Regions from separate parts of the Pseudomonas sp. S1_E05 genome, predicted to be linked through region 1. Evidence: predicted binding sites of a transcription regulator. Region 1 holds the regulator's gene; each other region holds the start of a gene.
The links. Region 1 encodes sigma-54, which starts transcription at its own class of promoters, with help from an activator protein. Its sites were predicted from a motif close to ANTGGCATNNANNTTGCTNT; they were not measured.

Region 2: AB4N33_RS13295 (circularly permuted type 2 ATP-grasp protein) is a predicted target of sigma-54. The motif match lies at 1,830-1,849, and genes of this name have one in related genera.
Region 3: nirB (nitrite reductase large subunit NirB) is a predicted target of sigma-54. The motif match lies at 1,657-1,676, and genes of this name have one in related genera.

What each region holds. Positions count from the first base shown of each region.
Region 1 is NZ_JBFRHM010000001.1:3,807,259-3,810,879, forward strand. It holds gene lptA (lipopolysaccharide transport periplasmic protein LptA) at 1-192, shown strand, start outside; gene lptB (LPS export ABC transporter ATP-binding protein) at 193-918, shown strand; gene AB4N33_RS17715 (RNA polymerase factor sigma-54) at 1,101-2,594, shown strand; gene hpf (ribosome hibernation-promoting factor, HPF/YfiA family) at 2,667-2,975, shown strand; gene ptsN (PTS IIA-like nitrogen regulatory protein PtsN) at 2,988-3,452, shown strand; gene rapZ (RNase adapter RapZ) at 3,455-3,621, shown strand, end outside.
Region 2 is NZ_JBFRHM010000001.1:2,882,762-2,886,382, forward strand. It holds gene AB4N33_RS13290 (alpha-E domain-containing protein) at 1-375, opposite strand, end outside; gene AB4N33_RS13295 (circularly permuted type 2 ATP-grasp protein) at 388-1,797, opposite strand; gene AB4N33_RS13300 (ribonuclease E inhibitor RraB) at 2,186-2,530, opposite strand; gene AB4N33_RS13305 (hypothetical protein) at 2,730-2,963, opposite strand; one part of gene AB4N33_RS13310 (IS3 family transposase) at 3,192-3,621, opposite strand, start outside.
Region 3 is NZ_JBFRHM010000001.1:1,162,790-1,166,410, reverse strand. It holds gene nirB (nitrite reductase large subunit NirB) at 1-1,629, opposite strand, end outside; gene AB4N33_RS05425 (acetyltransferase domain-containing protein) at 1,976-3,130, opposite strand; gene AB4N33_RS05420 (hypothetical protein) at 3,329-3,621, opposite strand, start outside.

The DNA of each region.
Region 1 (3,621 bases):
GTGCTGATCGACCGCGCCAAGGTCATCGACAAGGACGGCAACGTGACCCAGGGCGAGAAAATCGTCTATGACACCAACAAGAAACTTGCCAGTGCCGGCCGCGCCACGGGTACCAACGTGACAGAGTCGCGTCCGCGTATCGACATGGTGATCCAGCCTAAAAAGAAAACCGAAGAGCAAAAGGCCCCGTAAATGGCAACTCTGAAAGCTCAGCATCTGGCCAAGAGCTACAAGAGCCGCCAGGTCGTGCGCGACGTCAGCCTGTCCATCGACAGCGGTCAGATCGTCGGCCTGCTTGGCCCTAACGGCGCCGGCAAGACCACCTGCTTCTACATGATCGTTGGCTTGGTCCAGGCCGATCAGGGCCGCGTCCTGATCGATGACCTCGACGTCAGCCACCAGCCGATGCACGGCCGCGCAAAAGCCGGTATCGGCTATCTGCCGCAGGAAGCGTCGATCTTTCGCAAGCTCTCGGTCGCCGACAACATCATGGCGATCCTCGAGACCCGCAAGGAACTCGACAAGGCCGGCCGTCGCAAGGAATTGGAAAGCCTGTTGCAGGAATTCCACATCAGCCACATCCGCGACAACCTCGGTATGAGCCTGTCCGGTGGTGAACGCCGCCGCGTGGAAATTGCTCGCGCCCTGGCGACCAGCCCGAAATTCATCCTGCTCGACGAACCTTTCGCCGGCGTGGACCCGATCTCGGTCGGTGACATCAAGCAGATCATCCATCACCTCAAGGCCAAAGGCATTGGCGTGCTGATCACCGACCACAACGTCCGTGAGACCCTGGATATCTGCGAAACCGCCTACATCGTCAACGATGGCCAACTGATTGCCGAAGGTGACGCTGAAACCATCCTGGCCAACGACCTGGTCAAGGAAGTGTACCTGGGCCACGAGTTCCGCCTTTAAGCGTCGAGGTCCCTGGCTGATCTACCGAGCGCTTGTATCAATAAAAAATCAAGGCTTTTTTATTGTTACAGCGCTCTAGGCAAACGCTGCTGTTTCAGGCATATAATTTGCTTATGTTTGGCGCTTCGGCGCCCTGTAGTGGATGGCGCATGTGCGCCGGAAAAAGGTGTTAAGCCCCTGCCATGAAACCATCGCTAGTCTTGAGAATGGGCCAGCAGCTGACGATGACACCGCAGCTGCAACAGGCCATCCGCCTGCTCCAATTGTCGACCCTGGACCTGCAACAGGAAATCCAGGAGGCCTTGGAGTCCAATCCGATGCTCGAACGCCAGGAGGAAGGCGACGACTTCGACAACACCGACCCGATGGCCGACAACGTCGAACAGAAGCCCACCCCCGACACTCAGGAAACCTCCTACCAGGAAAGCGCGCCGACGGTCGACAACCTCGAAGAAGGCGACTGGAACGAGCGTATCCCCAACGAACTGCCCGTCGACACCGCCTGGGAAGACGTCTATCAGACCAGTGCCAGCAGCCTGCCCAGCAGCGATGACGACGAGTGGGATTTCACCACCCGCACATCGGCCGGCGAAAGCCTGCAAAGTCACCTGCTGTGGCAGTTGAACCTGGCACCGATGTCCGATACCGATCGTTTGATCGCCGTGACCCTGATCGATTGCATCAACAATCAGGGCTACCTGGACGAAACGCTCGAGGAGATCCTCGAAGCCTTCGATCCGGAACTGGACATCGAACTGGACGAAATCGAAGCCGTCCTGCACCGCATCCAGCAATTCGAACCTGCCGGCATCGCCGCCCGAAACCTGGGTGAGTGCCTGCTGCTGCAACTGCGCCAGCTCCCCGCCAAGACACCCTGGCTGGCAGAGGCCAAGCGTCTGGTCACCGACTACATCGACCTGCTCGGCGGCCGCGACTACAGCCAGCTGATGCGCCGCATGAAGCTCAAGGAAGACGAACTGCGCCAGGTGATCGAGCTGGTGCAAAGCCTGAACCCGCGCCCGGGCTCGCAAATCGAGTCCACCGAAGCCGAATACGTCGTCCCCGACGTCATCGTACGCAAGGACAACGAGCGCTGGCTGGTGGAGCTGAACCAGGAATCGGTGCCACGCCTGCGGGTCAACGCCCAGTACGCCGGTTTCGTGCGCCGCGCCGACACCAGTGCCGACAACACCTTCATGCGCAATCAGTTGCAGGAAGCGCGCTGGTTCATCAAGAGCCTGCAGAGCCGAAACGAAACACTGATGAAAGTAGCCACCCAGATCGTCGAGCATCAGCGCGGTTTTCTGGAGTACGGCGACGAAGCGATGAAACCGCTGGTGTTGCATGACATCGCCGAAGCGGTGGGCATGCACGAATCGACGATATCCCGCGTGACGACGCAAAAGTTCATGCATACCCCGCGGGGTATTTATGAGCTGAAATACTTTTTCTCCAGCCATGTCAGCACCTCCGAAGGCGGTGAATGCTCGTCCACGGCGATCCGCGCGATCATCAAAAAACTGGTAGCGGCGGAAAATCAGAAAAAGCCGTTGAGTGACAGCAAGATCGCTGGTTTACTGGAGGCACAAGGCATTCAGGTGGCTCGCCGCACCGTCGCCAAGTACCGTGAATCCCTCGGGATCGCGCCTTCGAGCGAACGCAAGCGGTTGATGTAGGGCCACGCCACAGCGTTCCAGTGGCAAACATTTGTTTGCCGCTTTATGCACTGGCAACGAAGGAGAAGCTGTATGCAAGTCAACATCAGTGGACACCAACTGGAAGTGACCGAACCTCTTCGCACCTACATCGGCGAAAAACTCGATCGGCTGGAGCGACACTTCGACAAGATCACCAATGTCCAGGTCACGATGACCGTCGAAAAGCTCAAACAGAAAATCGAAGCCACCTTGCATATTCCTGGCGGTGAAGTGGTCGCCAACGCGGAACATACCGATATGTACGCGGCCATCGACGCACTGACCGACAAGCTGGATAAACAACTCAAAAAGCATAAGGAAAAGACCCAGAGCCTCCTCCAGGGCGCAACCGGTCGTTAACACTCCCTACCCATGATCCGACTTGAAAGCATACTGACCCCCGGCCGTTCCCTCGTGAACGTGCCGGGCGGCAGCAAAAAGAAAGCCCTTGAGCAAATTGCCAACCTGATCGCACGGGAAGTCCCCGATCTGGAGATGCAAGATGTCTTCGAGGCACTGATCGCCCGTGAAAAACTCGGCTCGACCGGTTTTGGCAACGGCATCGCCATTCCGCACTGCCGGCTCAAGGGTTGCACCTCGCCCGTCAGCGCCTTGATGCACCTGGATGCACCCATCGATTTCGACGCCATCGACGGCGCGCCGGTAGACCTGTTGTTTGTGCTGCTGGTCCCGGAAGCTGCTACCGATGCGCACCTTGAGTTGCTCCGCCAGATCGCCAGCATGCTCGATCGCAAGGAAGTCCGTGATCGCCTGCGCAGCGCCGCGAGCAATGAAGCCTTGTATCAGGTTGTCCTGGACGAGCAAAACGGGCACTAATCATGCGCTTGATCATCGTCAGTGGCCGCTCCGGCTCAGGTAAAAGTACCGCGCTCGATGTGCTCGAAGACAACGGCTACTACTGCATCGACAACCTGCCCGCCGGGCTGCTGCCGGAACTGGCTGAACGCGCGCTGATCCACACCGAACTGACGCAACCGCTGGTGGC
Region 2 (3,621 bases), 920 kb from region 1:
CTGTTCGGCGATGCCGCGAATTTCCAGCCAGGTGGCGTTGATGTTTTCCCACATGTCGGCAGTAATCCGCCCACGCACCGCATGGGCGCTGGCCCGCGCGGCACCGAGGCAGCTGTAGATGCTCGCCGGGTTGGCCGCGTCCAGTGCGAAGAAATGCAGCAGGCGTTCGGCGTGCAATTCGCCGTGACGCGCCAGGTAATCGTCCAGGGTGCCGGTGATCAGCAACGGCATGGCCAGTTCGTGCAAACCATCGCCACGACCGTCCTGGGGCATCAGCGACAGCGAATAACTGATGTCGAGCATCCGGGCGAGGTTTTCCGCCCGCTCCAGGTAACGCGACATCCAATACAAATCCGAGGCAGTTCTACTTAACATGGCAGGCTTCCTTCAATCCTCGACCACCCAGGTGTCCTTGGTTCCGCCACCCTGGGAGGAATTCACCACCAGGGAGCCTTCTCGCAGGGCAACGCGGGTCAAACCACCGGGCACGACCCGGGTTTCGCGGCCTGACAATACAAACGGGCGCAGGTCGATATGCCGCGGTGCTATGCCGTTCTCGACGAAGGTCGGACAGGTCGACAAAGACAACGTCGGTTGCGCGATATAAGCATGGGGCTTGGCCTTGATGCGCGCGCGGAACGACTCGATCTCCGCCGTCGTCGCGGCCGGCCCCACCAGCATCCCGTAACCGCCGGAACCCTGGGTTTCCTTGACCACCAGGTCCGGCAGATGGGCCAGGACGTGGGAAAGCTCGGAAGGATTACGACACTGGTATGTAGGAACGTTCTTCAAGATCGGCTCTTCATCCAGGTAAAAACGGATCATGTCGGTGACGAACGGATACACCGACTTGTCGTCTGCCACGCCGGTACCGATGGCATTGGCCAGCACCACGTTCCCTGAGCGGTAGGACGACAAAAGCCCCGGAACACCGAGCATCGAATCCGGATTGAACGCCAGCGGGTCGAGGAATGCGTCGTCGAGCCGGCGGTAGATCACATCGACGGCTTTCGGCCCGTCCGTGGTGCGCATGAACACCTTGTCATCGCGCACGAACAGGTCGGCGCCTTCCACCAGCTCGACGCCCATTTCACGGGCGAGGAATGCATGCTCGAAGAACGCGCTGTTGAAGCGCCCCGGCGTCAGCACCACCACGCTGGGGTTGTCGATCGGGCTGGAGCTTTTCAGGGTGTCGAGCAACAGGTTCGGGTAGTGGTCGATCGGCGCGATGCGCTGGGTCGAGAACAACTCGGGGAACAGCCGCATCATCATCTTGCGATCTTCGAGCATGTAGCTGACACCGCTGGGGGTGCGCAAGTTGTCTTCGAGCACGTAGTACGTGCCATCGCCATCGCGCACAAGATCGACGCCGGAGATGTGCGAATAGATATCGCGGTGCAGATCCAGCCCCTGCATCGCCAACTGGTATTGCTCGTTGGCCAGCACCTGCTCGGCCGGGATGATGCCGGCCTTGATGATGCGCTGCTCGTGGTAGAGGTCGGCGAGGAACATGTTCAACGCCTTGACCCGCTGGATGCAACCGCGCTCGACAATCCGCCATTCACTGGCGGGGATACTGCGCGGGATGGTGTCGAAGGGAATCAGGCGCTCGGTGCCCTGCTCGTCCCCATAGAGCGTGAAGGTAATCCCGGCGCGATGGAACAGCAGATCGGCTTCGCGACGGCGCTGAGCCAGCAGCTCATCCGGCGTTTCGGCCAGCCAACGGGCAAATTCCCGGTAATGCGGGCGAACCTGGCCGCCGGCATCGTACATTTCATCGTAATAGGTGCGGATCATGCCGTACTCCTTGTCACCCGGACTAACAGGCCTTCGCAAGGCCCGTGCCATCGGCATAAACGCTTTAATATCAATCGGTTGGATATTCAAACTGCATTGGCCGCACCATTCCTGTGCGACAAATGCTCCAACCTGATCATCCCCGCTTCATTGCAAGGCAATGCTGCGGTCTATCAGCAGCATAGCCAGAGTTGATTTCACTGCTCGGCTGTCGATGCGGATAATCCACCCATTCGCTGGATTTGCTCCCCGAACTTCCCTTTTAGCCGCCTCTCCAGGCGGCTTTTTTTTGTCATCCATTCTTGTTTCAGGATTTTGCCAAGACGGGTTTCACCCTGCTCAAACGAAAACGGCCAACCCTAAGGTCAGCCGTTATTGAGTGCGGTTGTCAGGCGAGTCGCCCTCGCACCTCCTGCTTGACGCCCCATCCTTCGATGATGCCGCCGAGCGGTTCGACCACGGCCTCGAAATCCTGCTCAAAGTCGCCGATACCGTCGTAGGTGGCGTACATCACTTTGCTCAGTTCCAGAGACCATGCGCCATCGTCGCGCGCGCTGACTTGTGCATTCAAGGATTCACCACAGTAATGCCCTGCCGCCCTGCGAGCCCGCTCCTCGTCCGGGAAAATGGCGTAGAACTCGATGGGATGGAACCGTGAAAAATCGAAACCGCCTTCTTTCATGCGGCGCAGCACCGAGCTGCTGATGTCTTCTTGATAGGCTTCTGTGCTCATGAAACGTCCTCCTTAAACCGATGGATAGACTTTCCGTACTCCCTACGCCCGCACAAACAACGCGGGCACTGCGATGGGAACAAGCATGTAGCTGACAAGACCAGACCTTAGCGATCCATTCGCTGATCTCGCTTGCAGATTAGCCCCTTGCAAGTCGAGCTGCCAAGGCCTGGTTGTAGCAGATGTGCGGTGAGGTGTTTCAGACGGGGGAGATACCGAGGATTTGTATGCTGTTCTGAATCTTGAGACTTTTTACACTCGCGTCGCTGGTTCGCCCTTCCAGATCGTTCAGATCCAGTTCGGCGGCGACTGGCAGGAGCCGAGCCTTGATGAGTTTGGCGGCTTGCTCGTTATCCGGGCACTGCTCACACTCAAAGACTTCATCGACTGTTTCGCCGTGATCATCCACGAAAGTGACTTTCCACTTTTGCATCAAAGCCTCCTCGAACAAACCCGTATGTGGGTTCACATTTATCTGGACTTTGGGCTTGGGGGAACGTTCACATGGATTGCGATGCACCGATACAAATAAATAGCAGGACTCCACTGTAGGAGCGGGCTTGCCCGCGATGGCGGTGTGCCAGATATAAAGCTGGCGACTGGTCTACCGCTATCGCGAGCAAGCTGAACTGGTCAAGTAATCTTGGACACTGATTACGGTTCACGCCGCCAACCTTTCCTTCACGACCGGCGACCTGTAGTCGTTATAGCTGTGAGGCCTACTGATGTTGTAGCGCGAGACATAGCGCTGCACATCTGCCCGGGCCTCATGCTCCAGTTTGTAGCCCGTTTCAGGCACCCACTCGGACTTCAAACTACCAAAGAAACGCTCCATCGGGGCATTGTCCCAGCACTCGCCTTTACGGCTCATACTTTGCCTAAACCGATGTTTCACAAGCGCATTTCGGAATTTATGGCTGGTGTACTGGCAACCTTGATCAGAATGAAACAACACATCCTGGGGATGGCCGCGCAGCTCAACCGCCATGCGTAGCGCTTCGCAGGTCAGGTTGGCATCAGAAATCATCGAGAACGACCACCCTACGATCCTGCGAGCGTACAGATCCAAAACGGCGGCGAAGTACATCCAC
Region 3 (3,621 bases), 2.6 Mb from region 1:
ATTCCAGCAGGACGCGAGGATCGAACCGACGGCAGGCTTGCAGATGTCGCAGCCAATGTGGCCACGGCCATGCTTGGCCAGCAGTTCGTCGAAGCTGATCCCCCCTTCCACCCGCACCAATGCGTACAACTCCTGACGGGTGTAGGCAAAATGTTCGCACAGGCTCTTGTCGACACTGACGCCGCGCGCGATCAGCTCATGTTCGAAGACCTGCTTGAGCAGCCCGGCGCAGCCGCCGCAACCGGTGCAGGCCTTGGTTTGCGATTTGAGCAGACCGAGGTCGGTGCAGCCGCCGTCAATGGCTGAGCAGATCGAGCCCTTGGTGACGTTGTGGCACGAACAGATGGTGGCCGACTCCGGCAAAGCGCCTGGGCCCAGGGTCGGCGCGCCTTCGGAGGTCGGCAGGATCAGGCCGGCCGGTTCCGCGGGCAAGGCGATGGCGTTCTGCGCGTATTGCAGCAGCGTGTCGTAATAGCTGTTGTCGCCGACCAGCACCGCGCCGATCACATACTTGCCGCAGGCACTCACCACCAACCGGCGATAGCTGGCGCTGGCTTCATCGACGAACTGGAAGCTGCGCGAGCCCGGGGTGCTGCCCTGGGCGTCGCCGATCGAACCAACGTCGACACCCAGCAGCTTGAGCTTGGTCGACATGTCGGCGCCCATGAACGGTTCTGCCACTTCGTTGCACAACTGTGCAGCGACGTTGCGCGCCATCTGGTAGCCCGGCGCGACCAGGCCGAACAGGCTACCGTTCCACGAGGCGCATTCACCGATGGCGTAGATGTGCGGATCACTGCTCAGGCAATGGTTGTCGATCACGGCGCCGCCGCGCGGGCCGATCTCCAGCGCGCATTGGCGAGCCAGCGCGTCTTGCGCACGGATGCCGGCGGAGAACACGATCAGGTCGGTTTCGAGGAACTCGTCATTGGCGAAATTCATCCGATAGCGATACTCGTCACCGGCGCTGATCGACTGCGTGGCACGGGACAGGTGCACACCGACGCCCAGGCGTTCGATCTGTGCCTTGAGTGCAAGACCACCCATGTCGTCCAGTTGCACCGGCATCAGGCGCGGGGCGAATTCCACCACATGGGCTTCCAGGCCCAGGCTTTTCAGGGCATTGGCCGCTTCCAGGCCCAACAGGCCACCGCCGACCACCACACCACGACGGGCATTGGCGGCTGCGGCGCGGATGGCATCGAGGTCTTCGAGGGTGCGATACACCAGGCGCGAATTGCCCTCGGCACCTTCCACCGGTGGCACGAACGGATAGGAGCCGGTGGCCAGGATCAATTTGTCGTAGGCGATGCCGCCTTGTGCGGTGACCACATGGCGGGTGGCACGCTCGATTTCCAGCACTGGCACGCCCAGGTGCAGGGTCACGCCGGGTGTCTGGTACAACGCGGCATCGCCCAGGGCCAGGGATTCGGCGTCGCGACCGGTGAAATACTCCGACAGATGCACACGATCGTAGGCACGCATCGGCTCTTCGCTGAACACATGAATGTGGTAGTGCTCAAGCGCGCCCTTCTCGATCAACTGTTCGACGCAGTGATGGCCAACCATGCCATTGCCGATCACGATCAGCGTTTGCAATTTGTTCAACGCGGCAACATTGGAGTTCATAAGGAGCACCTGGCTAAAACGGTTCAAAAAGCAAAAAAAACGCCTGAAACCTTGCGGTTCCAGGCGTCTTTGCCTGTTCTTTTGCGGTGTTGAGCCCAGACAGCTATGCCTGATCCACCGATGTTGCCCTTGTTTCGATCGTCGTTGACCAAGCGGGCTGCCCACTCGACTGCGTTTGTGGTGGGCCTGCCAGGTGTATTGCAGTGTTTGTGCCAGATTCCTTCGAGCGTGACCAAACGCCCCGATTTACGGGCACTTGGGCGTCAGCTCTCCAATCCCTCTCGCCCTAGAGTTTTGCCTTCGCATAGTGCAACGCACAGCAATGGGGCTTTATAAAAGTGCACGGTCAAAGGTATTTGAGCCAGGCAAGGTCACGACGGCGCGCCTTCAATGCGGCAAAGGCCTTGACCGGTGGATACAGGGCGACGGCCAGCAACAACGCGGTCAACCACACCGCACCTATCGAGCTGAAGCCAAACCAGTTGCCCTGGTTCAGGCCGAACAGCGCGACCGCAATGAGGTACAGCACTTTCAGCGCATACAGGTGCAACAGGTAGAAGAACATCGGCGCCGAACCGAACACCGCCAGCGGGCGCAACCAGGGGCGTTGCCGTTCAAACCACAGGAGCAGCAAGCAGCCGACGCTGAGGGTCAAGGTCAGGAACAACAATGACGGCGGGTATTTGGTGATGTTCAAAAAACTCATCAGCGTTTGCACGGACGACTCGCCCACGCTCCAGGATTTTTCGCCATAGCCGTTGAGCAAACGCAGGGCAACGAACCCGGCCAGACCGACGACACCACTGATCAGCAATGCGCGTTGCCGTGCGCCGACATCGGCCATTTTCCCGAACCACGGCCCCATGGCGTAGCCGAGGCCGATCACGCCGATCCACGGCAACAGCGGATAGGAGGTGCGCAGGCGCAGGCCATCGGTCAATTCGATCCAACCGCGATCATGCAAGATTGCCCAGGGTATGTGCATGGCCGATTCAACCGGGAAATGCAGCGTGTCCAACAGGTTGTGCCCGGCGATGATCACAACGCTCAGGAGCAACAAAACCGGGCGCGGCAGCCAGACCAGTGCCGACAACGCGATCATGCTCAGGCCGATGGCCCAGATCACTTGCAGGTAAATGACGCTTGGCGGCAGCTGGAAGGTCCAGGCGAAATTGACCAGGGTGAATTCGAGCACCACCAGAAACAGCCCGCGGTTGAACAGGAAACGACAGACGTCGCCCTTGCCCGCGTACTTCTCGCCGTACAGCCATGCCGACAGGCCAGTGAGCAGCACGAACACCGGGGCACACAGGTGCGCCAGGGTGCGACTGAAGAACAACGCGGGTTCAGTCGTGGCAACGCTCATGGGATCGCCCACCTGATGGTGCAGGAAGAAGGTTTCGCGCACGTGATCGAGCAGCATGAACAGAATCACCAGGCCTCTGAGTGCATCGATGCTCAGGAGCCGGACGACGGTGGAACGCGGTGGTGTGAGGGTCATGGGGTATTCGCAGTGCAGGCACGGGGGCCAGCACCTTATATTGTTACCCTATAACATCTCAAGCATTTCCGAAGCCTTCTGTAGGAGCGAGCTGGCTCGCGATGGCATCAATCCCGCCGACAGCAATGCTGACTGCCCCACCGCTATCGCGAGCAAGCTCGCTCCTACAGGGGGCCGGGTCGCTCACAGAATGTGTGTTTAGCCCAAATCCCTGTGGGAGCGTTGGTAGGGTTCGATGAAGTGACAGCCCAGGACATCGTTCAAGCGTTTGGCATCGCTCATCCGGCGAAATAATCCGGGGGTCTGCCAGGGCGCATCTCCGTCGATGTTCGGCGCGCCGAGCCCGGCGAGGACGTCGGCGATCAACACCGAACGGGTTTCGAACGAGATACGCGTCAGCCCCGTACTGTTGTCGACACCGGCGTGGGCGTGCGCGCCGGAAAAGGCGATCAGGCTGCCCGGCTCGATTTGCACCGCAATGCCCTCTTGCC